One region of the Terrabacter sp. NPDC000476 genome, then DNA from elsewhere that is predicted to be linked to it. Evidence: riboswitches for the same ligand, from Rfam matches in the RefSeq annotation. Region 1 holds a riboswitch; each other region holds the start of a gene.
The links. Region 1 has a riboswitch for S-adenosylmethionine ahead of ABT295_RS19160 (bifunctional o-acetylhomoserine/o-acetylserine sulfhydrylase). Riboswitches for the same ligand answer to the same signal wherever they lie in the genome.
Positions count from the first base shown of each region.

Region 1 (9,668 bases):
GTCGTCGCGCCACCGGACGCGGTCGCCGCGACCGCGGTCGGCCGACGGATCGGCTTGCCCCGCAGGCTCGTCACGATCCTCGAGGGGGAGTCGCTCGTCAACGACGCGACCGCCCTCGTCTCCCTGCGCACGGCGCTCGCCGCGGCGGGACTGGCCTCCGGGGTCGCCGCCGGCGGCGTCAGCTTCGGCGGCGTCGTGCTCGACTTCGCGTGGGCGTCCGTGGGCGGCGCGGCGATCGGCGTCGTCGTCGCGCTGCTCGTGACCGTCCTGCGCCGGCACTTCTCGACCGAGCCCGCCTTCGACACGGTGCTCTCGTTCATGGTTCCGTTCGCGGCCTACGTGCCGGCCGAGGAGCTGCACGCCTCGGGCGTCATCGCGGTCGTGACGGCGGGCCTCGTCCTCGGTCACAAGTCGCCACGCACGCAGTCGGGGGCCTCCCGCCTCAGCGAGCGGATCAACTGGACCTCCATCCAGTTCCTCCTCGAGAACGCGGTCTTCCTCCTCATCGGCCTGCAGGTCTTCTACGTCGTCGACAGCGCGCGCGCCTCGACCCTCTCCGCCGGGCAGATCGCGCTCGCGGCCGTCGGCACCCTCGTCGCCGTGCTCGTGCTCCGCCCCCTCTGGGTCGTGCCGTTCCGCTGGGTCAGCACGCACGTGCTGCGCAACGAGGCGCAGGCGCCGTGGACCCACACCGTCGTGCTCTCCTGGGCCGGCATGCGCGGCGTGGTGACCCTCGCGGCCGCCCTGCTGCTGCCGCCCACGAGTCCGCAGAACCCGCACCGCGACGTGCTCGTGCTCATCGCCGTCGTCGTCGTCGTGGGCACCCTGCTCATCCAGGGCACGACGCTGCCCGGTCTCGCGCGCCGGCTCGGGGTGCGCGGGCCCGACCCGCGCGAGGACGCCCTGCAGGCCGCGACGGTGCTGCAGGCGGCGACGCGGGCCGGCCTCGACGTGCTCGAGACGGCCGACGTCGACGACGGCACGCGCGAGATGCTGCGGTCGCGGTCGGAGGACCGCCTCAACCACATGTGGGAGCGGCTCGGTCCGCAGAGCGGCGACGCGGACGACACCCCGAGCGCACGCTACCGACGGGCCCGCATGCAGATGCTGCAGGCCGAGCGCGCCGAGGTGCTGCGCCTGCGCGACGAGGGGCGCGCCGACCACGCGGTGCTCCGGGTCGTGCTCAGCGCGCTCGACCTCGAGGAGACCATGCTCGACCGCTACGACGACCAGGAGAGCCGCCTGGCAGAGAGTGAGATGTTGCCCGTGGACACGATCGAGGCTCCCTGCGAGCACCTGCAGCACACCGAGGCCTGCCTTCCCGCACGCACCCCGGAGGGCTGCGAGGAGTGCCTGCGCGACGGCACGACCTGGGTGCACCTGCGCCTCTGCCTCCAGTGCGGGCACGTCGGCTGCTGCGACTCCTCCGAGTGGAAGCACGCGACCGCTCACTTCCACGAGTCGCAGCACCCGGTCATGCGCTCGATCGAGCCGGGCGAGTCGTGGCGGTGGTGCTTCGTCGACGAGGTCGTCGGCTGAGTCCGACGGGTTCGACGGGTTCGCAGGTCAGGCGTTGGGCTCGGCCAGCAGGGCGAGGAACCGGGCGCCGTACTTCTCGGCCTTGACCGGCCCGATGCCGTTCACCTCGAGCAGCTCCGCCGTGCCGGCGGGCCGGGCCCTGACCAGCTCACGCAGCGTGCGGTCGGGCAGCACGACGTAGGCCGGCACCCCCTCTTCGTCGGCGATCGAGCGCCGCTCCGCGCGCAGCCGCTCGAAGAGTGCCGTCTCGGCGGCGTCGAGCCGGTCGCTGCCGCCGGCCGATCCATTCGCCGAGCCTCGGCCCGACGCGCCCGAGCGGGAGCGCGAGCGCCTGCCGGCGGGTGCGGCGGAGGGGCGGCGCAGCTCGACCTCCTCGGCGCCGTCGAGGATCGGGCGCGCGGCCTCGGTGATGGTCAGGGCGCCCATCCGGCCCGGGTCGGGGGCGAGCACCGAGCGCGCGACGAGCTGGCGGATCACCGAGCGCCACTCGCGGTCGTCGAGCTCACCGCCCACGCCGAAGGTCGGCAGCCGGTCGTGCTCCCAGCTGCGCACCTTCTCGGTGCTCTTGCCGAGCAGCACGTCGACGACGTGCCCGGCGCCGAAGCGCTGACCGGTGCGGATCACCGCCGAGAGCACCTTCTGCGCGGGCACGGTCGCCTCCCAGAGCTGCGGGGGCGACAGGCAGGTGTCGCAGTTGCCGCAGGGGCCCGACTCCTCGTCGAAGTAGGCGAGCAGCAGTCGCCTGCGGCAGGTGGCGGCCTCGGCGTAGCCGAGCATCGCGTCGAGCTTCATCGAGTCGACGCGCTGGTGCTCGGGGCTGCCGTTCGACTGCCGGATGAACGAGCGCTGCTGCACGACGTCGGCCAGGCCGTACGCCATCCACGCGATCGCCGGCTCGCCGTCGCGGCCGGCCCGGCCGGTCTCCTGGTAGTAGCCCTCGAGGCTCTTGGGGAGGTCCACGTGGGCGACGAAGCGCACGTCGGGCTTGTCGATGCCCATCCCGAAGGCGATGGTGGCCACGACGATGACGCCCTCGTCGCGCCGGAACCGCTGCTGGGCGGCCGACCTCGCGTCGCCGGGCAGGCCGGCGTGGTAGGAGATCGCGTCGAAACCCTTCTGGCACAGGAAGGTCGAGATCTCGTCGGTGCGCTTGCGCGACTGGCAGTAGACGATGCCGGCCGAGCCGCGGAAGCTGGCGCCGTCGTTGCCCTCCTCGAGGAAGCGCAGCAGCTGCGCACGCGCGTCGGTCTTCTCCTCGACGAGGTAGCGGATGTTCGGCCGGTCGAAGCTCGACACGAACTCGGCCGCGCCCTCGAGGCCGAGACGCTCGTGGATCTCGCGGCGGGTCAGCGCGTCGGCGGTGGCGGTGAGCGCGATGCGCGGCACCCCGGGGAACCGCGCGGTGACCTCGGCGATGCGGAGGTACTCCGGCCGGAAGTCGTGGCCCCACTGCGACACGCAGTGCGCCTCGTCGATGGCGAACAACGCGATGCCGGCCCCGGCGGCCGCGTCGTCGAGCAGGCGCTGGAACGAGGGCATGAGCAGTCGCTCGGGGGCGACGTAGAGCAGGTCGAGGCTGCCGTCGCGCACGGCCCCGCGCACGGCGTCCGACTCCTCGGTCGACGACGTGGAGTTCCAGAAGGCCGCGCGCACCCCGAGCAGCCGCAGCGCCTCGACCTGGTCGTGCATGAGGGCGATGAGGGGCGAGACGACGATGCCGACGCCGGGCCGCACGAGCGCGGGGAGCTGGTAGCACAGCGACTTGCCGCCACCCGTGGGCATGAGCACGACCGAGTCGTGGCCCGACACGAGCCGGTCGACGATCTCCTGCTGAGCTCCGCGGAACGCGGTGAAGCCGAAGACGTCGTGCAGCACGCGCCTGGCGCCGCCGGCGGTGGACTCGTGCTCGTACTCGTGCTTCTCCATGACCCGGCGAGCGTACCCGTCGTCGCGGCCGGGTCCGTCAGTCGAGTCGCTGGGTGAGCGTGTGGGTGTCGCCGTCGTGCACGACGGTCGTCGTCGCTCCCTGCACCAGCGCGAGGAACGGCTGCACGTGGCCGCACTCGACGTCGGCGACGATCGGGATGCCGAGCATGCCCAGCGCGTCGACGACGGCCGCGTGCTGGGTGAAGCCGCCCGGCTCGGGAGCAGACGTCCGCGAGACGAGAATGCCTGTGGCGCAGTCGAACCAGCCGCGCAGGCGCATCGCGTGCAGGGCTCGGCAGATGTCGTATGAGTTCCACTCCGCGATGTCGAGGAGCATCACGGTCCCCTGGCGGGCGTGCGTCCGGGCGAACGCGCCGAGTTCGGCGAAGCGCCCGCCGGCGAGGAAGCTGACCGTCTCGACGCAGCCCGCGACGAGGCGTCCGGAGAAGGTGACCGGCTCGTCCTCGTGGCCGGGGTCGATGCGCGTCCAGGTGCCCTGCCCGTCCAGCCTCATCTGCGAGACCGTGGGGTGGTCGGCGTAGTCGTCCCAGCCGCCGGTGCGGTGGCGGCCGGGGGAGTGCTGCTGCAGCTCGCTGCCCGCCGGTGCGCTCGCGACGTCGACCCAGTGACGGATGCCGTCGGGCACGGCATACGGGGTGTCCATGAGGTTCTGCCCGTGGATCGTCGCGATGCCCGTCGTCAGGGTGAGGGGGGTCAGCCACGTCGAGGTGTCGGAGAAGCCGACGCACCAGGTGGGCTCGGCCGCCGCGACGGCGTCGAGGTCGAGCAGGTCGAGCAGGTCGATGCCGGTCTCGCCGCCCCACGGCGGCACGACCGCGCGGATGGTGGGGTCGAGCAGCATCGCCATGAGCTCGGCGGCGCGCGCCTCGCGCGGTCCGCTGACGTGGGAGGGCGCGTGGTTGAGCTCGCCGACCACGACCTCGAAGCCGCGGTCGCGCAGGCACGTGACGGCATACGTGAACCGACCCCAGAGGGCGTCGCCGACGCCCGAGCTCGGCGACGTGACGCCGATGCGGTCGCCGGGACGGAGCGGGGCGGGGTAGCGGATCGGCATGGCCGCCATCGTGCCAGCCATGCCGATCCGTCTCACCCCCGTTTCGGGGTCACACCTTGGCGGCGGTGAAACCCTGCTCGAGGTCGGCGAGGATGTCGTCGATGTGCTCGATGCCGACCGAGAGGCGCACGAGGCCCGGCGTGACGCCCGCGGCGAGGCGGTCCGCGTCGGGGCCCTGCGAGTGCGTCGTCGAGGCCGGGTGGATGACGAGCGAGCGCACGTCGCCGATGTTCGCGACGTGGCTGTGCAGCGTCAGCGCCTCGACGAACTTCTTGCCCGCCTCGAGCCCGCCCGCGATCTCGAAGGACAGCACGGCACCCGCGCCACGGGGGGTGTACTTCTCCGCGAGAGCGTGGGAAGGACTGTCGGGCAAGGACGCCCACACGACACGCTCCACCTGGTCGTGGCCCTGGAGGAACGCGGCGACCTGGTGCGCGTTCGCGATGTGCCGCTCGATGCGCAACGACAGGGTCTCGAGGCCCTGGGCGATGAGGAAGGCGTTGAACGGCGACGCCGCGGGACCGAGGTCGCGCAGCAGCTGCACGCGCGCCTTGAGGATGAAGGCGAGGTTGGCGCCGAGGGGGCTGCCGACGCCGAGGTCCCGGGCGAAGACGAGGCCGTGGTAGCTCTCCTCGGGGGTGTTGTAGTTCGGGAACTTCTCCGGGTCGGCGGCGAAGTCGAAGTTGCCCGAGTCGACGATGACGCCGGCGATCGACGTGCCGTGGCCGCCGAGGTACTTCGTGGCCGAGTGCACGACGACGTCGGCGCCCCACTCGATGGGTCGGATGAGGTAGGGCGTCGCGACGGTGTTGTCGACGACGAGGGGCACGCCGTGCTCGTGGGCGACGGCCGCCACCGCCTCGATGTCGAGGATCTCGCTCTTCGGGTTCGCGATGGTCTCGCCGAAGAGCAGCTTGGTGTTCGGCCGGATCGCGGCGCGCCACGACTCGATCGAGGTGGGGTCCTCGACGAAGCCGACCTCGATGCCGAACTTCGGCAGGGTGTGCTTGAAGAGGTTGTAGGTGCCGCCGTAGAGGCTCGGCGAGGCCACGACGTGGTCGCCGGCCTCGGCGATGTTGAGCACCGCGAGGGTCTCGGCGGCCTGGCCCGAGGCGACGAGGAGCGCACCGACGCCGCCCTCGAGCGCCGCGATGCGCTGCTCGACGACGTCGGTCGTCGGGTTCATCAGGCGCGTGTAGATGTTGCCGAACTCCTTGAGCCCGAACAGGTTCGCCGCGTGGTCGGTGTCGTTGAAGACGTAGCTCGTCGTCTGGTAGATCGGGAGGGCACGCGCACCCGTCGCGGTGTCGGCGCTCTGTCCGGCGTGGATCTGCTTGGTCTCGAAGGACCAGTGGGGCTCGGTCATCGGTCGTCCTGCTCTTCCTGGGTCGTGTCGATGACCGGGGCCCCGTCATTCGTGACGATCCGGGCCCGTCGCACCGACGGATCGGTGCGGGAGAGGAGCTCTCCGCGCTTGCCCGAGCGCCGGGTGGCGTCGACGGGCCAGGTCTTCACCCGGGGCACCCCACCGCGGTTGGAGGGTTGCCGGCCAGCGAGCCGGGGCTTGGCGCTGGCGCTCATGACCTGCCGTGAGTGTACGAACTCGTGTCCACCTGTCGGGAGGCGGTGTCCTCATCGTGGACGCGCGCATGACTCGAGGGTTTGACGGAGTGTTCGAACACCTGTTCTAATTGGGCAAGGGAGGAGCTCGACGGAGGCCGGGGGAGGCGCCGTCGACGCCGGTGGAGAGGAGGGGCTCGTGCCGTATCTGACGACGTCATCGAGCGACGCGGGACGACCGGCCGTCCTCGGCGCCTTCGGCCTGAGGCTGTGGCGCATCGCTCCCGGCTCCGCCGGCAGCGGCCGCGCCGTTCCGGCCGACGTGGGCGGGTCGAACGAACCGGGCGACGGGGGAGCAGCCCGGACCAGCACGAAGTCGCACGTCCGGTCCGGCGCAAAGGCGCGCATCCGCCCCGATGCAGGTCCATGCACGGGGTCGCGCATGGACGTAGGCCTCGCGTCGAGCGCCGAGGAGCCGGAAGCGTCACTCGCCGGAGCTGACGCGGGAGCCCGCGCGGGGGCGACGGCGTGGGCGACCGCGACGGCGGACGCGGTAGCGCCAGCAGGTTCGAGCGCTGACGCTCGCCCCGCGTGGGCCACCGGACCGGACGCGCGGCCGGGCGACGACGCCGACGCCGACGCGGCAGCTCGAGCCGAGCGGCTGCGCTCGGCCGAGCGTCTCGACGCCCTGGCGAGGGCGGGTGAGGACGTGCTCGCCGAGATCGAGGCGCTCGAGCGGGCCAAGGCGCGCGTCGAGGCCGACCTGCTCGCTGCGTACGGAGCCCTGCACAGCATCGAGGCGCAGCAGATCGAGGCGTTGCCGGCCGGCGCGCCGTCACGACTCGCGGGGGCGGTGTCGACCGACCGCGTCGTCGGCGAGGAGATCGCGCGCTCGCGACCGGGGTGGGCCCGGGCGAGGTGGCACGCCGGCTGGCCCTGGCGACGTCCCCGCGGCGCCACCGCCTGGTCCTGCGAGCCCTTCGCGACGGGGCGATCACCCTGCAGCGCGCTCTGCAGGTCGTCTCGGAGACCGCCTGCCTGTCGGATGCCGACGTGGCGACCGTCGAGGAGTCGGTGCTGGCGCCGACGCGCGACGGACTGCCGCTCTCACAGCGCGCCTTCACATCGCGCCTGCGGCGAGCCATCGCCGCGGTCGACGAGCGTGGTGCGGCCGAGCGGCGCAGCCGGGCCCGGACGCGCCGCGGCGTGTACGGCCGGATGATCGAGGACGGCATGGGGTGCCTGACGATGACGACCGACGCCGCGACGATCGCGGCGATCCTCGACCGGCTCGACACGGCCGCCCGCGCCCTGCGGGCCGCCGGGGACCCGCGAACGCTCGACCAGCTGCGCTGCGACCTGATGGCCGACGCCCTCCTGCGCGGGCACCTCAGCCTCGCTGGGGCCGCCGCCCGCCCCAGCCGTGGTGCGGCTGGCAGGGTCGACGAGGGTGAGGGACCCACTCGCCACGCGCAGGACGCGGGCACCGGTCCCGCCCGTCAGCAGGCATTTGGTTCGCGGGGCTCCGGCCGTCGAGGGTCGAACGAGGTGCCGGGTACCGCCCGACACGGACCCGCCGGGCGTGCGGGTCCCTCTCGCCACGAGCCGGATCGCGAGCCGGGCTTCTCCGAAGGCGCGAGTGGACGGGTGCGCATGAACGATCCGCATCCTGATCCTGATCCTGATCCTGATTTTGATCCTGATCCGCGGGCGGGGTCGGTCTGCGAGGGCCCGCCGAGCTCCGCGGACGTCGTCGAACCGGAGCGACGGACCGGCGAGGCACCGGCGCGTGCGTGGATCGTGGTGCCGTTCGAGGTGGCCGTCGGGCTGTCCGACGCGCCGTGCGAGCTGCCCGGGCACGGGTGGGTCACGGCCGAGCACGCGCGTGCCGTCATGACGAGGCCCGGGTCGGTCTGGCACACGCTGCCCGTCGACGTCCGCACCGGCGAGGCGCTCGCCCGGCCGACGGCCGGCTACCGGCCGACCCCGGCCATGGTCGCCCACGTGCGGGCCGTCGACGGCACCTGCCGCGCCCCAGGCTGCGAGGTGCTCGCCGACCGGTGCGACATCGACCACGAGACGCCGTACCCCGCGGGACCCACCGCGATCGGCAACCTCGTCAGCAAGCACCGCCACCACCACAACCTCAAGACCGCCGGGGTCTGGACCACGCGCCCAGCGGCCGACGGCGAGTCCGGCACCGTCGAGTGGACCACGCTCACCGGCCGCACCTACCTGACGCGACCCAAGAACTGGCGCGCGGGCGTGCAGACGCCGTCGCCCACCCCGCCGCCGGGCCCATCATCCATCCCGCCGCCGGGCTCGCCGACCAGCCCGCCGCCGGGCCCACCCACCAGCCCGCCGCCGTCGGTCGCGCCGCCCTTCTGAGCAGGGCCCGGACCCGGCACGTGGCGTCGATCACGAGGACGTCCTAGTAAACCGAACTCGCGAGTAGGATCGTCGTCCGTGAGCACGAATGCCGACTTCGACCTGTTCCGGACCAGCGAGGACCACGAGGCCCTGAGGGAGGCCGTCCGAGCGGTCGCCGAGGACAAGATCGCGCCCTACGCGGCCGCCGTCGACGAGGAGGCGCGCTACCCGCAGGAGGCGCACGACGCCCTCGTCGCCTCGGACTTCTTCGCCCCCCACGTGCCCGAGGAGTACGACGGGGTGGGCGCCGACGCGCTCGCCACGTGCATCGTCATCGAGGAGGTCGCCCGGGTCGACGCGTCCGCCTCGCTCATCCCCGCCGTGAACAAGCTCGGCTCGCTCCCGATCATCCTCGACGGTGACGACGCCGTGAAGGCGCGCTACCTCCCGCCCCTGGCCAAGGGCGAGACGACGTTCTCCTACGGCCTCTCCGAGCGCGAGGCCGGCTCCGACACCGCCTCGATGCGGTGCCGCGCGCGCCGGGACGGCGACGACTGGGTCATCTCCGGCCAGAAGTCCTGGATCACCAACGCCGGCGTCTCCGAGTACTACACCGTGCTCGCCGTGACCGACCCCGACGGTCCACGCGGCGGCAACGTCACGGCCTTCGTCCTCGAGAAGTCCGACGAGGGCTTCACCTTCGGCGAGAAGGAGCGCAAGCTCGGCATCAAGGGCAGCCCGACCCGCGAGCTGCACTTCGACAACGTACGCATCCCGGGTGACCGGGTCGTCGGCCAGGTCGGCGACGGGCTCAAGATCGCCCTGCGCACCCTCGACCACACCCGCGTCACCATCGGCGCGCAGGCCGTCGGGATCGCCCAGGGCGCGCTCGACCAGGCCGTGGCCTACGTCAAGGAGCGCAAGCAGTTCGGCAAGCGCATCGCCGACTTCCAGGGCCTGCAGTTCATGCTCGCCGACATGGCCATGGAGCTCGAGGCCGCCCGCCAGATGGTCTACGTCGCGGCCGCCAAGTCCGAGCGCGGCGACAAGGACCTCGCGTTCTTCGGTGCGGCGGCCAAGTGCTTCGCCTCCGACGCCGCCATGAAGATCACGACGGATGCCGTGCAGCTGCTGGGCGGCGCCGGCTACACCCGCGACTTCCCGCTCGAGCGGATGATGCGCGACGCGAAGATCACCC
Region 1 covers NZ_JBEPDF010000004.1:55,983-65,650, forward strand. The annotation lists gene ABT295_RS19145 (Na+/H+ antiporter) at 1-1,539, shown strand, start outside; gene recQ (DNA helicase RecQ) at 1,567-3,465, opposite strand; gene ABT295_RS19155 (LD-carboxypeptidase) at 3,503-4,561, opposite strand; gene ABT295_RS19160 (bifunctional o-acetylhomoserine/o-acetylserine sulfhydrylase) at 4,590-5,906, opposite strand; SAM riboswitch class IV at 6,006-6,125, opposite strand; gene ABT295_RS19165 (hypothetical protein) at 6,585-6,890, opposite strand; gene ABT295_RS19170 (HNH endonuclease signature motif containing protein) at 7,154-8,488, shown strand; gene ABT295_RS19175 (acyl-CoA dehydrogenase family protein) at 8,567-9,668, shown strand, end outside.

Region 2 (9,668 bases), on a different contig from region 1:
TTCCGAGCCGGGCCGCGTCGACGTCGACCTCGAGGCCGACCTGCCCCTCGTGCGGGCCGACCTCGGCCTGCTCGACCGGGTCCTGGCGAACCTCGTCGAGAACGCGCTGCGGCACAGCGGCGACGCCGACGTGCGCCTGACGGCAGGGCGCATCGGCTCGCGCGTCGAGCTGCGGGTCGTCGACCGGGGGCCGGGCGTCGAGGACGCCGACAAGGAGCGCATCTTCGCGGCCTTCCAGCGGGTCGGTGACAGCCCCCAGGGCGACGGGCTCGGACTCGGGCTCGCGGTCGCGCGCGGGCTGACCACCGTCATGGGCGGCACGCTCGTGCCCGAGGACACCCCCGGCGGCGGCCTGACGATGGTCGTCTCGCTGCCGCTCGCCCCCACCGACACCGAGGAGGACGCGTGAGCCGAGTGCTCGTCGTCGACGACGACCCCCGACTGCAGCGCACGCTGACCATCGCCCTGCGCGCCCACGGCAACGAGGTCGTCACCGCGGCCGACGGCCGCACGGCGGTCCAGTCGGTGGGCGAGGACCTGCCGGACGTCGTCATCCTCGACCTCGGGCTGCCCGACCTCGACGGCACCGAGGTGCTGCGCCGCATCCGGGCCACGTCGGTCGTGCCCGTCATCGTGCTCTCGGCGAGGCACGAGTCCGACGACAAGATCGAGGCGCTCGACCTCGGCGCCGACGACTACGTCACCAAGCCCTTCGGGGTCGAGGAGCTGCTGGCCCGCGTGCGCGCGGCCGTGCGGCGCGGCGGTGACGTCGGGCGCCACCTCGAGCCCGTCACGACCGAGCACTTCCGGCTCGACTTCGCCGAGCGCCGCGCGACGGTCGAGGGCGAGGAGGTTCGGCTCACCCCGACCGAGTGGCGGGTGCTCGAGACGCTCTGCCGCGAGCCCGGCCACCTCGTCCTGCAGCAGGACCTGCTGCGCGCGGTCTGGGGGCCGTCGTACGGCAGGGAGTCGAACTACCTGCGCGTCTACGCCAACCAGCTGCGCCGCAAGCTCGAGCCCGACCCCGCCGCGCCCCGGCACCTCGTGACGGAGCCCGGGCTGGGCTACCGCTTCAACCCCTGACCATCAGTCGCGCTCCCGGTAGCCGCGGGCACCGCGGTCGGTGAGGCTCCACGCGTCCTCGGACTCCTCGTCGTCCTCCTCGACCGTCCGCGTCATGTCGCCGGGGGTCCAGCGGGCGGTCGGCGCGGGCCGCTCCTCGTCGTCGTGCTGGCGCTGCTCGCCCCGCTCCGCCACGAGGGATGCCGTGCGCTGCGCGGGTGCAGGGCCGTCCGCTCCGTCGAGGTCGTCCAGGTCGTCCACGTCGTCGCGGTCGTCCATGTCGTCGGGAGCGAACGCGTCCGCCGGCTCGATGTCGACGGGCGGGGGCGCATACGGCTGCGCGGGCTCCACGACGTCGTCGAGGTCGACGGGCTCGTTCGGGTGCGGCACGTCGTCCCCCCGCAGGAGCGCGAGCGTCTGCTCGAGGTCGTCGGGGCGCACGAGCACGTCGCGTGCCTTGGAGCCCTCGCTGGGGCCGACGACCCCACGCGACTCGAGCAGGTCCATGAGCCGGCCGGCCTTGGCGAACCCGACGCGCAGCTTGCGCTGGAGCATCGAGGTCGAGCCGAACTGCGTCGTGACGACGAGCTCGGTGGCCTGGAGCAGCACGTCGAGGTCGTCGCCGATGTCGTCGTCGATCTGCTTCTTCGGTGCCGCGACGGTGACGTCCTCGACGTAGTTCGGCTTCAGCTGGTCGGTGACGAACTTGACGACCTCGTGGATCTCCGACTCGTTGACCCAGGCGCCCTGGACTCGCATCGGCTTGCTCGCGCCCATCGGGAGGAAGAGCGCGTCACCCTGGCCGATGAGCTTCTCCGCACCCGGCTGGTCGAGCACGACGCGGCTGTCGGCGAGCGAGGAGGTGGCGAACGCCATGCGCGAGGGCACGTTGGCCTTGATGAGGCCGGTGACGACGTCGACCGAGGGTCGCTGGGTCGCGAGCACCAGGTGGATGCCGGCCGCGCGGGCCAGCTGGGTGATGCGCACGACCGACTCCTCGACGTCGCGCGGGGCGACCATCATGAGGTCGGCGAGCTCGTCGACGACGACGAGCAGGTAGGGGTAGGTCGTCAGCTGCCGCTGCGAGCCCGGCAGCGGCTTCACCTTGCCGGCCCGCACCGCCTTGTTGAAGTCGTCGACGTGCTTGAAGCCGAACGCCGCGAGGTCGTCGTAGCGCTGGTCCATCTCCTTGACGACCCAGGCGAGCGCCTCGGCGGCCTTCTTGGGGTTCGTGATGATCGGCGTGATGAGGTGCGGGATGCCTTCGTAGGCCGTCAGCTCGACGCGCTTCGGGTCGACGAGGATGAGGCGCACCTCCTCCGGCGTCGAGCGCATGAGGATCGAGGTGATCATCGAGTTGACGAAGCTCGACTTGCCGGAGCCGGTGGCGCCCGCGACGAGCAGGTGGGGCATCTTCGCGAGGTTGGCGATGACGTAGGCGCCCTCGACGTCCTTGCCGACGCCCATGACCATGGGGTGCTCGTTGCTGCGGGCCGTGTGGCTGCGCAGCACGTCGCCGAGCGCGACGTTCTCGCGGTCGAGGTTCGGGATCTCGATGCCGATGGCCGACTTGCCCGGGATGGGGCTGAGGATGCGCACGTCGGCCGAGGCCACGGCGTACGCGATGTTCTTCGACAGGGCGGTGACGCGCTCGACCTTGGTGCCCGAGCCGAGCTCGACCTCGTAGCGCGTGACCGTCGGGCCGCGCGTGAAGCCGGTGACGGCTGCGTCGATGTCGAACTGGTCGAAGACGCCTGTCAGCGACTCGACGACGCGGTCGTTCGTCTCGCTGCGCGTCTTGTGAGGGGCGCCGGGCGTCAGCATGGCCGCGTCGGGCAGGCGGTAGGTGATGTCGCCGCCGAGGCTGAGCTGCTCGACGCGGGCCGGCAGCTCCGACATGGGCGGCGGGATGAGCTCGGCCTTCGGGCCGACCTTGCCGGTGTCGGGGGCGCCGAGGGTCTTCGGGTCCGTGGCGTCGATGACGCGCTCGGCGGACGTGTCGCCGCGCTTCTGGCCGCCCGGTCGGGGCGCGAGCACGCCGGCCGGCGTGGCCCGCTTCTCGCCCGGTCGCGGCTTGCCCGAGTCCTCGCTGGCCTTTTGCGCGGCCTGGCGGAACGCCTCGTCGCCGTCGCGCTCGGCGAGGTCGACGGGCTTGCGACGGGCCCGCTTCACGGCGGCTGCCGGGGCGTCGAGCTCGTCGGCCTCGTCGTCGCCCTCGCGGTGGATGACGAGGGCACGCAGCTGGCGCATCCGCTCGGGGATCATGTTGACGGGCGTCGCCGTGATGACGAGCAGCCCGAAGAGGCCGAGCAGCACGAGCAGGGCGAGCGCGCCGTAGGTCGACACGGCCGCCGCCAGCGGGCTCGAGGCGAGGAAGCCGAGGATGCCGCCGGCAGCGCGCATGCCGTCGGCGCCGTCCGGCGGGTTGGGGATGCCGTCGGCGAGGTGCGCCAGCCCGCACGCGGCGAAGGTCAGGGCGATGGTGCCAACGACGACGCGGTTCGTGGCCGCCTCGTCCTGGGGTGCGCGCAGCATGCGCAGCCCGAGGGCGAGCAGCACGAGCGGCACGGCGTAGGCGACGCGGCCGAAGGTGCCGGCGAAGACGGCGTGCACGACCTGGCCGAAGGTGCCTGAGACGCCCCACCACTCGCGGGCGGCGACGACGACGGCGAGGGCGAGCAGGGCGAAGCCCAGGCCGTCGCGGCGGTGCTCGGGCTCGAGCTCGGCCGCGCTGTGGCCGACCCGGCGCACCGCGCCGCCGGCGAGGTGCGAGACGCCCATCCATGTGTTGCGCACGGCACCGAGCGGGAAGGGCAAGCCGCCCCCACGCGTCTTCGCCGTCTTCGGGGCCGGCTTGCGGGCCGCCGGCTTGCGCTGCGCCGGCCGCGTCGAGCGCGCTGCCGGAGGGCGGGACGAGGCGCCGCTCGAGGAACCCTTGGCGCGCGAGGTGGTCGCGCTGCTGGGTCGTTGGGTGCCGGACGGACGTGTCGCCATGCTGGCACCGTACGTGAACGCCCCTTCGAACTCACGCGTCACACGCGCAACAGCCACCGATTCCGTATGCCGTCCGCACCCCCGGCACCCTCGGGCGGCCTCGGCATGAGCCTCTCGACACACGGGGCGTCTCAGATCTCGACACGACGGGACCGAACGGTGGACAGGCCGCGAGCGGGGCCCCTAACCTCGACGGCAGGTCATGAGTGCCAGCGACAAGCCCCGGCTCGCTGGCCAGCAACCCTCCTCCGCGGTGGGGTGCTCCGGGTGACGACCAGGCCGTCCTCTGCGCGTTCGTGACGCAGAGGCCGGCAAGCGCGGACCTGCAACCGGTGGGTCCCTGGACCCAGGAGCAGTGTCATGTCGGTTCTCCCCTCCTCCCCCTGTGACGGCGCCACGGCCCCGGTCGTGCGCACGCGCACGCTGCACGTCGTCCCGGAGGCGCGCAGTCTGCCGGTCGTCGTCGGCTCGGACCTTCGTGTGCCGACGCTGCACGGTGAGGTCGCCTACGCGAACCTCGACCACGCCGCGTCGACCCCGGCCCTCGAGACGGTGCGGGCGGCGGTCGACCGCGCTCTGCAGACCTACTCGTCCGTGCACCGCGGCGCCGGCTTCGCGTCGCGGGTCACGAGCGCGTGGTTCGAGCAGGCGCGCGCCGAGGTGGCGGCCTTCGTCGGCGCCCGGGCGGACGACACGGTGATCTTCACCCGGTCGACGACCGACTCGTGGGCGCTGCTGTCCAAGGCACTGCCCAGCCGCACGACCGTCTTCGTCTTCGGCACGGAGCACCACTCGACCCTGCTGCCCTGGGGACGCTTCCGCACGGTGCGCCTGCCCGTCCCCCAGACGGTCGAGGACGCCCGGCAGCTGCTCGAGGAGGCGCTCGTCGACCACCCGTCGCGACACCGCCTCGTCGTGCTCACCGCGGCCTCGAACGTGACCGGCGAGGTGTGGCCGATCGAGCGCTTCGCCGCCTTGGCGCACGAGCACGGTGCGCGCGTGGCCGTTGACGCCGCGCAGCTGTCGGCTCACCGGACCATCGACCTCGACGCCTGGGACGCCGACTACGTGGCCTTCTCGGGCCACAAGACCTACGCGCCCTACGGTGCCGGCGTGCTGGCCGGGCGCTCGGACTGGCTCGACGCGGGCAACCCGTACCTGCTCGGCGGCGGCGCGACCCGATCGGTGACCGAGGACGGCACGACGTGGGCCACCGGCCCGGCGCGGCACGAGGGCGGCAGCCCGAACGTCATCGGGGCGGTCGCGCTCGCGGCGGCCTGCGCGACGATCACGCGCCACCGTGAGGCGATCGAGGCGCACGAGGAGCAGCTCCTGGAGAGCCTGCGGACCGGCCTCGAGGAGGTGCCCGGCGTCGAGCTGCTCTCGATCTTCGGAGACGAGCACGACCGCGTCGGCGTCGTCGCCTTCACGATCGACGGCTGGGACTCCTCGCTCGTCTCGCAGGTGCTCTCGGTCGAGCACGGCATCGGGGTGCGCGACGGGAAGTTCTGCGCGCACCTGCTCGTCGACGAGCTGCTCGACGACCCGTGGGGCGAGCGCTCCACCACGGCCGTGCGAGCCAGCATCGGTCTCGGCAGCACGCTCGAGGGCGTGGAGCGTCTCGTCGCGGCCGTCTCCCGGCTCGTCGACGAGGGCCCCGACGCCACGTGGACCCGCACCGACGGCGGGTGGAGCATCGAGGGCACCGACCCCCGGGACGTCGAGGTCCAGCGCCCCTGGTGACCGAGCATGGATGGGGTGGCCCGCGGCGTGAGGCCGCCCCACCCCTCTGCGTTGCGTCGCCACACGATGCACGCAGGGCACCGGTCGCCGGACCGTCCCGACCCGGGCACCCTCCCCCGAGCTCTCTGCATTGCGTCACCACCCGACGCACCCCGAGGACCCGTCGCGTGACCGTCCCACGCGGGCACCCTCCCCAAGCCCTCTGCATTGCGTCACCACGTGACGCATCCACAGCACCCGCCGCGCGACCGCCTCCAGCCGGGCACCCTCCCCGAGCCCTCTGCATTGCGTCTCCACCCGACGCACGCAGGGCGACCGGTCACCCAGCCGCCTGCACGCGAGCACTCTCCCCGCGCCGTCAGCACTGCGTCACCACCCGACGCACCCTGAGCACCCACCGCATGACGGCTGCATCCGGGCACCATCCCCCAAGCCCTCTGCATTGCGTCACCACACGACGCACGCAGGGCGACCGGTCACCCAGCCGCCTGCACGCGAGCAATCTCCCCGCGCCGTCAGCACTGCGTCACCACCCGACGCACCCTGAGCACCCACCGCTTGACGGCTGCATCCGGCCACCATCCCCCAAGCCCTCTGCATTGAGTCACCACACGACGCACGCAGGGCGACCGGTCACCCAGCCGCCTGCGCACGGGCACTCTCCCCGCGCCGTCAGCACTGGGTCACCACACGACGCACCCTGAGCACCCACCGGCACCCGCTTTAGCCCGCCACCGACGCGTGACCACACGACGCAACGCAAAGGAACCCAGCCACCCACCGGCACCCCGTCACGCCAAGCCCACAGCCCGCCCCATGCGTCACCACACGACGCAACGCAGAGGGACCCTGCGCACCCACCGGCACCCCGTGACGAGGAGCCCACCGCCGGAGCCCACCACCCGAGCCCACCAACCCTCTGCACCCCATGCGTCACCACACGACGCAACGCAGAGGAACCCAGCCACCAACCGGCACCCGCCACGCCGAACCCACCGTCCGAGCCCACTGCCCGAGCCCACCGCCCCTCCGCACCCCGTGCGCCACCACACGACGCAACGCAGAGGACACCGAGGGGGCCGGCGGCGGCAGTCGCGAGGAGGTTCGCGCCGGCACGGTCCCTCGCCCCCGGCCACCGGATGCCACCGGTGCTCGGCGTCGGGGTCAGCGCACGCTCAGCGCGGAAGGGCGTAGGCGGCCCACACGGCAGCGTGGTCGGCGCGGTTCATCGCCACCTGGCCGGCGGAGACGACGGTGAGCCCGCGGCTCAGCACGTGGTCGAGCTGGACGAAGGGCGGCAGTCGGTTGCCCGCGAACGGCCACGTGCGCACCCAGCCCTGACCGTCGGCCCGTTGGGCGTCGACGAGGCCGTCGGCCAGACTGCGGAAGGCCGGGTGCCCGAACGAGGCGTTGAGGTCGCCCGCGACGACGATCGGTTCGGAGCCGGTCTGGCGCGACTTCCAGGCCGTCAGCGCCGCGAGTCCGGCCCTCCACGCGTCGGTCTCGCCCGAGAGCGGAGCCGTCGGGTGGGCCACCTTGAGTCGCACCGGCCCCTTCGGCGTCGTCACGACGACCTCGGGCTGGATGCTCGCCGTCGCCTCGACGCTCTGGTCGGTGCCGCGGTTGCTCACCGTGAGCGGGAAGCGCGAGAGCACCATGGTCCCGGTCGTGGTGCCGGCGCGAGCAACACCGCTGCGCGTCGTGAAATAGGAGTCCGCGCCGAGGTCGTCGATCCCGCGGATGGCGTCCGGGGTCGCCTCGGTCAGGACGAGGACGTCGACGGCGTGGTAGCGCACGGCGTCCATGAGCTGGGTGGAGTTGGCCTGACCGACCCACAGGTTCGCGGCCATCACGGTGACGTCGGTGTCGGCCTTGGGCGAGGAGCTGGCCAGGAAGGTGGGCACCGCGAGTCCCCCGCCCACCGCGAGGGCCGCCACGACCGGCACGAGCACGCGCCAGCGGCGCAGCACCGCCGTCGCCACCGCGAGCAGCAGCAGCCCGACCACGACGAACGGGCCGGCCGTCTGCAGCACGACGACGGCGTACGCCGTGGTGTCGAGCCAGCGCAGCGCGCCGACGGCCACGAGGGCGAGCAGCACGACGAGGACGGCGACGTCGACCCGTCGCCCGCGGGCAGCGGTCACCTCACGCCTGCAGGACGACCGGGATGATCATCGGACGGCGCCTGATCTTGCCACCGACCCACGACCCGACGGCTCGGCGGATGACCTGCTGGAGCTGCTGGTCGTCGCGCACGCCGCCGGCGACCGCCTCCTCGATGGCCCGCTCGACCTTCGGGATCACCTGCTGGAAGATCTCCTCGTCCTCGACGAAGCCGCGCGCCGTGATCTCCGGACCGCTCGCGATCTTGCCGGTGGCTGCGTCGAGCACGACGACGCACGTGATGAAGCCCTCGTCGCGCAGGATGCGACGGTCCTTGAGCAGCGCCTCGTCGGCGCCGCCCACGCTGCTGCCGTCGACGTAGACGTAGCCGCACTCGACGACACCGACGACGGACGCCTTCCCGTCGACCAGGTCGACGACCACGCCGTCCTCGGCCAGCACGACGTTGCCCTCGGGCACCCCGGACTGGATCGCGAGCTGGGCGTTGGCGTACATGTGCCGCCACTCGCCGTGGACCGGCAGGACGTTGGCGGGCTTGACGATGTTGTAGCAGTAGAGCAGCTCGCCCGCGCTCGCGTGGCCGGAGACGTGCACCTTGGCGTTGCCCTTGTGCACGACGTTGGCGCCGAGGCGCATCAGGCCGTTGATGATCCGGTAGACCGCGTTCTCGTTGCCCGGGATCAGGCTGCTCGCGAGCAGCACGGTGTCACCGGGGCCGACGTCGATGCGGTGCTCGCGGTTGGCCATCCGCGACAGGGCGGCCATCGGCTCACCCTGCGAGCCGGTGCAGATGAGCACCAGCTCGTCGTCGCGCAGGCTGTCGATCTTCTTGATGTCGATGAGGATGCCGGCGGGCACGCGGAGGTAGCCGAGCTCGGCCGCGATGCCCATGTTGCGCACCATCGAGCGCCCCACCATGGCGACCTTGCGGCCGGCCTTCTCGGCGGCGTCGAGCACCTGCTGCACGCGGTGCACGTGGCTGCTGAAGCACGCGACGATGATGCGCCGCTCGGCATGGCGGAACACCTTGTCGATCGCGGGCGCGATCTCGAGCTCCGGCGTCGTGAAGCCGGGCACGTCGGCGTTCGTGGAGTCGGTGAGGAAGAGGTCGACCCCCTCCTCGCCGAGCCGGGCGAAGGCACGCAGGTCGGTCAGCCGCCCGTCGAGCGGCAGCTGGTCCATCTTGAAGTCGCCGGTGTGCAGCAGCGTGCCGGCCTCCGTGCGCACGAAGACCGCGAGCGCGTCCGGGATCGAGTGGTTCACGGCCACGAACTCGAGGTCGAAGGCGCCGAGCTTCTCGCGCTGCCCCTCCCTGACGGCCATGGTGTACGGCCGGATCCGGTGCTCCTTGAGCTTGGCCTCGATGAGCGCGAGGGTCAGCGTCGAGCCGATGATGGGGATGTCGCCCTTGAGCTTGAGCAGGTAGGGCACGGCACCGATGTGGTCCTCGTGGCCGTGGGTCAGGACGATGGCCTCGATGTCGTCGAGGCGGCCGGCGATGTAGCTGAAGTCCGGGAGGATGAGGTCGACGCCAGGGTGGTGGTCCTCGGGGAAGAGCACACCGCAGTCGATGACGAGCAGCTTGCCCTGCGTCTCGAGGACGGCCATGTTGCGACCGACCTCGCCGAGCCCGCCGAGTGCGACGACCCGCAAGCCGTTGTCGGGGAGGGCGGGGGGTGCGGTCAGCTCGGGGTGGGGGTGGCTCACAGGTGTCCTGTCGTCTCGGTGGTGCGGCCGGGTCGCCG
Region 2 covers NZ_JBEPDF010000001.1:1,141,770-1,151,437, forward strand. The annotation lists gene ABT295_RS05340 (DUF4118 domain-containing protein) at 1-409, shown strand, start outside; gene ABT295_RS05345 (response regulator) at 406-1,083, shown strand; gene ABT295_RS05350 (FtsK/SpoIIIE family DNA translocase) at 1,087-4,056, opposite strand; SAM riboswitch class IV at 4,255-4,380, shown strand; gene ABT295_RS05355 (aminotransferase class V-fold PLP-dependent enzyme) at 4,417-5,799, shown strand; gene ABT295_RS05360 (endonuclease/exonuclease/phosphatase family protein) at 6,975-7,943, opposite strand; gene ABT295_RS05365 (ribonuclease J) at 7,945-9,630, opposite strand.
Region 2: it holds a riboswitch for S-adenosylmethionine, as region 1 does, so the genes downstream of both, ABT295_RS05355 (aminotransferase class V-fold PLP-dependent enzyme) here and ABT295_RS19160 (bifunctional o-acetylhomoserine/o-acetylserine sulfhydrylase) in region 1, are expected to answer to the same signal.

Region 3 (9,668 bases), 270 kb from region 1:
ACCTCGCGTCGGTCGACTGGCCCGACCCGGTGGTGTCGTGCTTCCCGATCGCGCTCGAGGCGGCCGACGGCGCCCCCGTGCGCGCGGTGGCGATGCAGCTCGAGCCCTCGGCGGAGAACTAGTCTGGGGCGCGATCCCCACCCGACCGAGCCCGAGAGGAGCGCGATGCGACCGCTACCCGTCTCGCCGAGCACCGAGGGCGCACGGCTCGGCGCCCGCCTGCGCGCGGCCCGCAAGGCCCACGGCTACACCCTCGAGCAGCTCGCGACCGCGGCCGGCCTGACCAAGGGCTTCCTCAGCCGGGTCGAGCGGGACGAGACCTCGCTCAGCGTCGCCTCGCTCGTCACGCTGTGCGAGGTGATCAGCATCAACCCGGGCTCGCTCTTCAGCGCGCCCGACGTCGAGCTCGTCCGCGGCGACTCCGCCCCGGCCATCAACCTCGGCGGCACCGGCGTCCGCGAACGCCTGATGACCCCTCGGGGCCAGCCTCGGGTGCAGGTCATCCACACGAGCGCCGAGCCCGGCGCCACCGGCGGACCGGAGCTCTACACGATCAACTGCGAGATCGAGATCGCCTACGTCCTCACGGGCACCATCGACGTCGTGTTCGCCGACCGGCGCGAGCGGCTCGCCGCCGGTGACGCACTCACCCTGCGCGGGACCGAGCCGCACACGTGGGAGAACCCCAGCGCGTCGCAGGGCGCGGAGATCGTCTGGGTGCTGACCCCGGCGCCGTGGAGCGGCAGCGCCTGAGGCGCCCCGAGCGGGGCCGGCCCGCACCGCCTCGCGCGGAGACGCCGCAGGTCAGGCGCCCGGTGGGCACCTGACCTGCGGCGATCCGTCTGCGGGCGCGACGTCAGTCGAGGTAGTCGCGCAGCACCTGGCTACGGCTCGGGTGACGCAGCTTGCTCATCGTCTTGCTCTCGATCTGGCGGATGCGCTCGCGCGTCACCCCGTAGACCTTGCCGATCTCGTCGAGGGTCTTCGGCTGGCCGTCGGTCAGGCCGAAGCGCATCGAGACGACGCCGGCCTCCCGCTCGGAGAGCGTGTCGAGCACCGAGTGCAGCTGCTCCTGCAGGAGCGTGAAGCTCACGGCGTCGGCCGGGACGACCGCCTCGGAGTCCTCGATGAGGTCACCGAACTCGCTGTCGCCGTCCTCGCCGAGCGGGGTGTGCAGCGAGATCGGCTCGCGGCCGTACTTCTGCACCTCGACGACCTTCTCGGGCGTCATGTCGAGCTCCTTGGCGAGCTCCTCCGGGGTGGGCTCGCGGCCCAGGTCCTGGAGCATCTGGCGCTGCACGCGGGCGAGCTTGTTGATGACCTCGACCATGTGCACCGGGATGCGGATGGTGCGTGCCTGGTCGGCCATGGCACGCGTGATGGCCTGGCGGATCCACCACGTCGCGTAGGTCGAGAACTTGTAGCCCTTGGTGTAGTCGAACTTCTCGACCGCACGGATCAGGCCGAGGTTGCCCTCCTGGATGAGGTCGAGGAAGAGCATGCCGCGACCCGTGTAGCGCTTGGCGAGCGAGACGACGAGACGCAGGTTGGCCTCGAGCAGGTGGTTCTTCGCCTTCTTGCCGTCCTGGGCGATCCACCACAGCTCGCGCTTCAGCTTCATCTCGATCTTGTCGCCCGAGTTGAGCTTCTCCTCGGCGAACAGGCCGGCCTCGATGCGCTTGGCGAGCTCGACCTCCTGCTCGGCATTGAGGAGGGCGACCTTGCCGATCTGCTTGAGGTAGTCCTTGACGGGGTCGGCGGTCGCGCCGGCCGTGACGACCTGCTGGGCCGGGGCGTCGTCCTCGTCGTCGTCGCGGATGACGAAGCCGGACTCCTCCGTCTCCTCGGTCTTGCCCGCGGCGGCCGGGCGGGCCTCGCCCTCCTCGGCGTCCTCGTCGACGTCCACCGGCTCGACGACGACCTCCTCGAGCTCGCCCTCGGGGGCGTCCTCGGGCTCGACGTCGCCGGGCTCGTCGGCACCGTCGGCACCGTCGGCACCGTCGACCGCCGCGGCGGCGCTCTTGGCCGTCTTCTTCGCCGCCGTCTTGGCGGCGGCGGCCTTCTTGGTGGCCGGCTTCGCGGCGGCCTTGGCGACACCGGCGTTCGTCGTCGCCTTCTTCACGGCAGCCCGCGCGGCGGGCTTCTCCGCGGCAGCGTCGTCGGCAGCTGCGGGCGCGGCCTTCTTCGCGGCGCTCTTCGTGGCTGCGGTCGTCGTCCGCGACGCGGCCTTCGTCGCCGCGGCGGTCGTCTTGCGTGCGGTGGCCACACTGCCTCCCTTGGTCCCTGTGCGGGTCTTCTTCGTGCTCGAGTGCGGAGCGTCGACGACGATCTCGATGTCGTGCGCCTCGAGCGTCGTGAGGACCGGCTTCATCTGCTTGAGGTCGAGGTCGGCCTCGGCCTGGGCCCGCGCGATCTCCGTGCCGGTGATGCTGCCGTCGGTGCTGCCCTTCACGAGGAGCTGCATGATCGCCTCGTGCTGGAACACCTTAGGCAGGGTCTTGGGGGTTCCAGCGGTTGTTGCCTTGGGCACGGATGCAGTCGCCTTTCGTCGCGGGTCTCGTCGGACGGTCGCCCGAGTCCGGGCATGCGACATCACAACGAGCGAGAATGGGGGGTGGTGCCGGCAGCGTGGTCTGTTGGAGTCGATCCCTGAATCGAGCTCTCGGTGCGCCTGGTGCGATCCGGTACACGGACATTATAAAACGCCGCACGGCCTCCGAGCGAACGGATGCCGAAACGCGCGCGGCGCGTCAGCACCGCAGACCCCCGGCCGCCTCCCCGTCGGACCCGGTGCGGTTGGGTGCGAGTGGGTACGCTCCGGGCCCGCGAGGCACGGCCCGGACCGTCGCCGGATCAGTCTCCCTTGACGGCGAGCACCGGGCAGCTCGCGTCGAGCAGGATGCGCTGCGCGTTCGAGCCGAGGATGAGCTTGCCGACGGGGCTGCGGCGGCGCAGGCCGATGACGATGAAGTCGGCCTTCTCCTCCTCGGCCACGCTGATGAGGTCCTCGGCGGGGTCGTTGCCGCGGACGAGCTGGCGCACCTCGTGCTCCAGGCCCTTCTCCTCCAGCAGCGTCTGCACGCGCGTCAGCTCGGTCTCGAACCGGTGGGCCTCGTTGGCGTCGAAGTCCTTGCCGCCCCGGTGGGAGCTGATCACGACGAGCTTGCTCCCGCGCAGGACGCATTCCTCCGCTGCTCTCTTGAGCGCCGCACGACCTTCTTTGGTGGCGACATAACCAACGACAATGGCCACTTTCCCGGACCTCCTTGGGACGGAAACACCCAGCTGGTCGAACCGTACCCGAAAACCCGGGCGTGGGAGGGGCGCCCGGCGACGGCCTCCGGACGGCCTCAGCCGCGCGAGAGCGCCTCGCGCAGGATGCGCCCGACCTGCTCCTCCTCGATGAGGAAGCCGTCGTGACCGAAGGCCGAGGTGATGTGCGCGCGGGTGGAACGCGGCAGCGCTGCGTGCAGCTGGTCGGAGAGCCGCGGGGGGTAGAGCCGGTCGGTGTCGACGGAGACGACCGTGCAGTCGGCGACGACGCGCGCGAGCGCCGCCTCGAGGCCGCCGCGGTCACGCCCGACGTCGTGGGAGTTCATCGCCTCGGTGAGCACGACGTAGGAGTTGGCGTCGAAGCGGCGCGAGAGCTTGCCCGCGTGGTGGTCGAGGTAGGACTCGACGGCGAAGCGACCGCGCTCCCCCGCCCGCAGGGGGTCCTCGCCGAGCTGCGGGCGGCGGCCGAAGCGGTCGTCGAGCTCGAGCTCGGTGCGGTAGGTGACGTGCGCGATGCGGCGGGCGAGGCCGAGCCCGGTGACCGGGCGGCGGTCGGTGTCGTAGTAGTCGCCGCCGGCGAAGTCGGGGTCGCTCCGGATCGCGAGCAGCTGGGGCTGGCACCAGGCGATCTGGTCGGCCGTGGCGTAGGGCGTCGACGCGAGCACGACGCACCGGTCGACGTCGTCGGGGTGCGTGACCGCCCACTCGAGGGCGCGCATGCCGCCCATCGACCCGCCGACCACGGCGGCCAGCCGGGCGATGCCGAGGCGGTCGAGCAGGGCGCGCTCGACCGCGACCTGGTCGCGCACGGTGACGTAGGGGAACCGGCTGCCCCACGGTCGGCCGTCCGGGGCCTCGCTCGCGGGACCCGTGCTGCCCTGGCACCCGCCGAGCACGTTCGCCGCGACGACGAACCACTCGTCCGGGTCGACCGGCTGACCCGCGCCGATGAGGGCGTTCCACCAGCCCGGCGAGGCGTGGCCGTCGCCGGCCTCACCGACCACGTGGCTGTCACCCGTCAGTGCGTGCTCGACGAGGATGACGTTGTCGCCGGCCTCGTTGAGCCGCCCCCACGTCTCGTAGGCGATGCGCACGTCGGGCAGCACGCCTCCGCGCTCGAGCTCGACCTCGCCGAGCTCGACGAAGTGGCGCCGCCCGACGGGGTCGCCGACGCGCCAGGCGCCGTCCTGGGCCGCCCCGGGCCCGTGGCCGACGGGCGACGGCGGCGCGAGCGGCACGGAAGACACGGCGGGAGCCGGGGCTGCGCCGTCGCCCGGCGCCCGGCCCGAGCGTGCGGCCGGCGTCGGGCGCCGGGTCGTGTGCTGCCGGTGGGTGACGGTCATCGGGGTTGCTCCTGCTCGCTCGCGCTTGCACGCATCCGGGGACGGGTGCGGCCGGGTCCTCACCCGGGGCACCCCACCGCGAGGGAGGGTTGCCGACCAGCGAGCCGGGGCTTGTCACTGGTACTCATGACCTGCCCACGATCCTACGGGAGCCAGGCCCGTTGGCCGAGGCTCCGGTCCACGTCGTGGACGCCGGGTCCCGCGGGCGCCTCACGTGCAGCGGTGCGGCCGCAGGCCGCGGTCGAGCGCGTCCCGCAGCAGACCGGCCAGCACGTGGCCGGGCTCCAGCTCGAGCGCGCGGTCGACCGCGACCCGGGCCCGGGCCCCGTCGCCGCACCACCACGCCACCGCGCCGACGAGGGACAGCAGCGGTGCCGCGTGGACGGCCGGCGTGAGCCGGCACACCTGCTCGAGCCGCGCCTGCACCACGTGGGGCAGCGTCGCCTCCTCCCACGCCTCCCAGTCGTCCCCGGCGAGGTCGTCGAGGAGGCCGAGGTCGTCGGGGTCGTCGGCGTCGGGGTCGTCGGCGTCGGGGTCAGCGGCGTCGTCCAGGTCGTCCAGGTCGTCCAGCTCGTCCAGCTCGTCGAGATCGCTGCACTCGTCGAGGTCGTCCAGCTCGCCGAGGTGAGCCAGGTCGTCGCCGTCACCCCCGTCGTCACGCCCGTCGTCACCCCCCGACTCGCCGGGCTCGTCGGCCACACCGGCGCCACCGGCGACTCCGGGACCGCCGGCACTGCCGTCCGCGCGCCGCGCCGGACCCGAGAGGTCGACGACGTCACCGAGCAGCCGGTCCTGCGGGGACGCCGCCCCGCGCAGGCGCAGGCCCGGTCCGAGGAACAGCTCGAGGGCCGGCGCGAGCACGTCCGGCGGTGGCCCGAAGACGCTCGAGCCCGGGCAGAGCCAGGCGATGACCGCGTCGCGCACGAAGGCGTCGCGCAGGGGCCCCACGAGCGCCGGCAGCCAGTGCTCGATGCCGTAGCCGACGATGTCGCCCCGCAGCACGCCACCCCACGCCACGAGCGCGTCGTCGACGAGGAACTCGAGGGGCGTGAGGTCGTCGTCCAGCACCCCGAACCGGCTTCCCTCCCGGACCGCACCGGCGGCCCGGACCGGCTCGGGCCCCCGACCGCTCCCCCGCGCGCCACCCGGCCTGCCGGACTTCGGCCGCCCGGGCCTCCCCGATCGCCCGGGCCTCCCGCGCCGCGACCACCCACCCGCGTTCGCGTAGCGGCGCTGCCAGTCCTCGACGGCCCGGCGCGCGAGGTCGTGCCGCGGGGCGTCGCGCGCGAGGGGCTCGACGAGCCGGGCGAGCTCGCTGCGGTCCGGGAGCACGGCGTGCCCCAGCGCGACGTAGCTCGCGACGGCCGGCACGTCGACGAGCTCGGGCACCGGCCACCCCTGCTCGGGGCACCGTGCGGAGTGCAGGTCCCACCACCGTCCGTCGCGGACGACGAGGCGCTCGCGCAGGCCCACGTCGTGGGCGTCCAGCCCGTCGGCCAGGGCGCCGAGCAACGGCAGCGCCTCGTCGCGGTCGTCCTCGAAGGCCACGAGCGCGACCGCGGTGGGAGCCTCGGCCAAGAGCGTCGGCAGCAGCCGCGCCGTCGCCAGGGGCGCCAGCTCCGGCCCGACGAGGTCGAGCCGGGCGACGAGGCCGAGCCGGGCCCCGCGGAAGCAGGCGACCACGACGCTCCGGATCGGCTGGAACCCGAGGTGGTAGGGAAGGATGGTCAGCAGCTCGGCCGGCCCGGCCAGGGAGATCTTGGGCATGCGACGAGCCTCGCCACGTCGTCGCCCCGGCGACAGACCCCGTCCCCCACCTGTGGACGACCGGGGGCCGGCCCGCGGGGGGTGTGGATTCAGCGCTCGAGGCGCCTGCGCACCGTCTCCATGGCGTAGTCGGTAGCAGCCCGGCGCATCCCCTCTGGAAGCCGTGCAAGCCCGGCGCCGCCGTGCGCCCACGGGCCACGGCCCACGTCGGGCGAGCCGGGGCCGGCCGGCGAAGCGGAGCCGCCGGGCGAGCCCGCCCACAGTCCCTGGCCGCGCTCCCACGCGAGGTAGCGGTCGGTCTCCTCGACGAAGGCCCGCACGGCCCACGCCACGACCACCGCGTCGTCGGCCGCGCCGACGACCGGCAGCACGGCCTCGGGCACGAGGTCGACGGGTGAGGCGACGTAGGCCACCGCAGCGGCGACGAGCCCGAGTCGCCGGAGGGTGGTGCCGGCATACGCCCCGCTGCGGGTGGCGCGCACGAGCCGGGGCACCGCCTGCACCCGTTCCGAGAGGGCGGGCGCGCCGGGCCGGCTGGACGCGCGCACGACGGACGCGACGGTCGCCGCGAGCTTGAGCCGCGAGGCGGTCTTCACGGCGACCCGGTCAGCGCTCGCTCGGCGCGAGGGGCGGGAACTCCTTCGCGGCCTGCCGCCCGATGCGGCTCAGCATGTAGACGTCGACGCCGGCCCCGATGACCCCACCGACGACCGGCACGGCGCGGCCGAGGCGCGAGAAGGCGCTCTGGCCGACGCGCCCCACGAGCCGGAACGCGACCGCCTTGTTGAGGACCATGAGCGCGGAAGCCGGCAGCCGGTCGGTCGCGAGCGACGAGAGCTTGCCGCCGGGGGTCTTGAGGCCGGCCTTCCTCAGCAGGTCGTCGCTGTCGGCGCCGACGAGCGTGAGCAGCACCGCGGAGCGCACCTCGGGCTTGTCGACGTCGTAGCCGCGCACCGCGGCGGTCGCTGCGGTGAGGCGCGTGGCGAGCAGGTAGAACTCGATCACGTTCGCGGGCAGCGAGACCGGCATGGTGAAGAACCCACCGAGGCCGGTCGCGAAGCCGCCGACGGCTCCGAGCTGGCGGTGGTCGCGTGCCAGCACGCGCAGGGCCTGCTCGTCGTCGCCCCGGGCGTGCTTGAGCGCGCCGGCTGCGACGGTGCGGGCCGAGTCGAACGGGCCCAGGCCGTCGATGCCGACGGCCATGAGGCGCTCGATGAAGCGGGTCGCCGCGGCGTTGAGCCCGCCCTCGGGCTGCCCTGCGCCCCGCGTCGTCACGTCCGCGTTCCTGCCCTTGCCTGCCATGTCCACTCCAGAAGCTCGATCGAAGACGTCGCCCTGCACCTACCCGGCCCGTGCGGCCGTCGGACGCCACCGTATGCCGGGGCGTGACCCGCCGCGCGCACCGCCCCGGGCGCGCGGTCGGTCGCGTCTCGTAGGGTCGCCCCATGCCCCCGACCGAGCCCCCTGGACGCATCCTCGACGTGCCGCTGGCCGAGCTGCACCGCGACCGCACGTCGGTGAAGTGGCGGGTGCACGGCGACGGCGTCATCCCGATGTGGATCGCGGAGATGGACTGCTCCCCCTGCCCCGCCGTCGTCGAGGCCGTCACGGCGGCCGTGACCCGGGGCGACACCGGCTACGCGATGACGCAGGAGTATGCCGACGCCTTCGCCGGCTTCGCCGCGGACGAGTGGGACTGGACGTTCGACGCCGCGGCGACGACACGCGTGGCCGACGTGCTCACGGGCGTCACCCACCTGCTGCGACTCCTCACCGACGCCGGGGGTCCCGTCGTCGTGAGCCCGCCGGTCTACAACGCCTTCTACGAGGTGATCGAGGCGAGCGACCGGACGGTCGTCGAGGCGCCGCTCGGCGCAGACCTCCGCCTCGACCTCGACGTCCTCGCCGACACCTTCGCCCGCGTCACGCACGGAGGGGTGCGGGCGGCATACCTGCTCGCGAACCCGCACAACCCGACGGGCACGGTGCACACCCCGGCCGAGCTGCAGGCGCTGGCTGCGCTCGCCGACGAGCACGGCGTGCGCGTCGTCGCCGACGAGATCCACGGCGCGCTCGTCATGCCGACGAGCACGTTCACGCCCTACCTGACGGTCCCCGGCACCGAGCGGGGCGTCGCGGTCACGTCGGCCTCCAAGGCGTGGAACCTCGCGGGGCTCAAGGCCGCGATCATCGTCCCGGGCGCCGACGCCGTCGACGACGTGCGCCGGCTGCACGAGTTCGTGACCTTCGGGGCCAGCCAGCTCGGGGTCATCGCCCAGACCGCCGCCTTCCGCGACGGGCGCGCCTGGCTCCACCGCCTCGTCGGCGAGCTCGACGAGAACCGCACGCTGCTCGCCGAGCTCGTGGCCGCTCACCTGCCGGCCGCGCGGCTCGTCGTGCCCGAGGCGACCTACCTCGCATGGGTCGACCTCCGCGGGCTGGGGCTCGGGCCCGACCCGGCCGGCGAGCTCACCCGCCGCGCCGGCGTGGCGCTCTCCGCCGGCCCGATCTTCGGCGCGGGCGGCAACGGCTTCGCGCGGCTCAACTTCGCCACGTCACCCGAGATCCTCCGGACCGCGATCGAACGCATCGCGAGATCCCTTGAGTGACAAGACCGCCGGGCCGCCGTTCGTCGCGCTCGTGGTCGGACCCGCGGGGGCGTATGCCGTCGGTGCCGACGTCGACGAGGCGTGGCCGCTCGCCGACGTCGTGCGGCGTCTCGTCGACACGAGCGAGCGGCTCCAGCCGCGCTGGGTCGTCTGGTCGGCGGCCTCGACGTTGCGCGACGTCGTCGCGGCGCGGGTGCCCGTCTCACGCACCTGGGACCTCGCCGAGGCCCACCGCATCGTGCACGGCGGCTGGTGGGCGACGCCGGGTCACGTCGTCGCCGGGTGCCGCGGCCTCGACGAGGCGGCGGTGCCGGCGCCCCGGACCCCTCGCCTGCACGGCTTCGACGGCGACCTCTTCGACGTCGCCGCCGGCGACGACGCGGCGCTGCTCACCCCAGAGGGGCACCTGCGCGCCGACGCCCTCGCCTGGGCGACCGACGACGACCGCCTCCGCCGACTGGCCGTGCTCGCGCTCGAGTGCCGCGACGCGCAGGGCGCCGCGCTCGACCGCCTCGGTGGCGCGCACGTCGCCCGGCTCGAGCGCACCGTCTGGTCGGAGTCCGCCGCCGCGGTGCTGTGCCTCGAGCTCGAGCGCGACGGGCTGCCGGTCGACCGGCCCGCCGCCGAGGACCTCATCAGCGGGTCGGCGGGCCCGCGCCCGAGCGACGAGGCCGAC
Region 3 covers NZ_JBEPDF010000004.1:330,728-340,395, reverse strand. The annotation lists gene ABT295_RS20440 (cyclase family protein) at 1-122, shown strand, start outside; gene ABT295_RS20435 (helix-turn-helix domain-containing protein) at 166-753, shown strand; gene ABT295_RS20430 (RNA polymerase sigma factor) at 857-2,485, opposite strand; gene ABT295_RS20425 (universal stress protein) at 2,854-3,252, opposite strand; gene metX (homoserine O-acetyltransferase MetX) at 3,351-4,616, opposite strand; SAM riboswitch class IV at 4,633-4,748, opposite strand; gene ABT295_RS20415 (DUF4192 family protein) at 4,827-6,383, opposite strand; gene ABT295_RS20410 (DUF1232 domain-containing protein) at 6,473-6,979, opposite strand; gene ABT295_RS20405 (EcsC family protein) at 6,990-7,658, opposite strand; gene ABT295_RS20400 (MalY/PatB family protein) at 7,829-8,992, shown strand; gene ABT295_RS20395 (DNA polymerase) at 8,985-9,668, shown strand, end outside.
Region 3: it holds a riboswitch for S-adenosylmethionine, as region 1 does, so the genes downstream of both, metX (homoserine O-acetyltransferase MetX) here and ABT295_RS19160 (bifunctional o-acetylhomoserine/o-acetylserine sulfhydrylase) in region 1, are expected to answer to the same signal.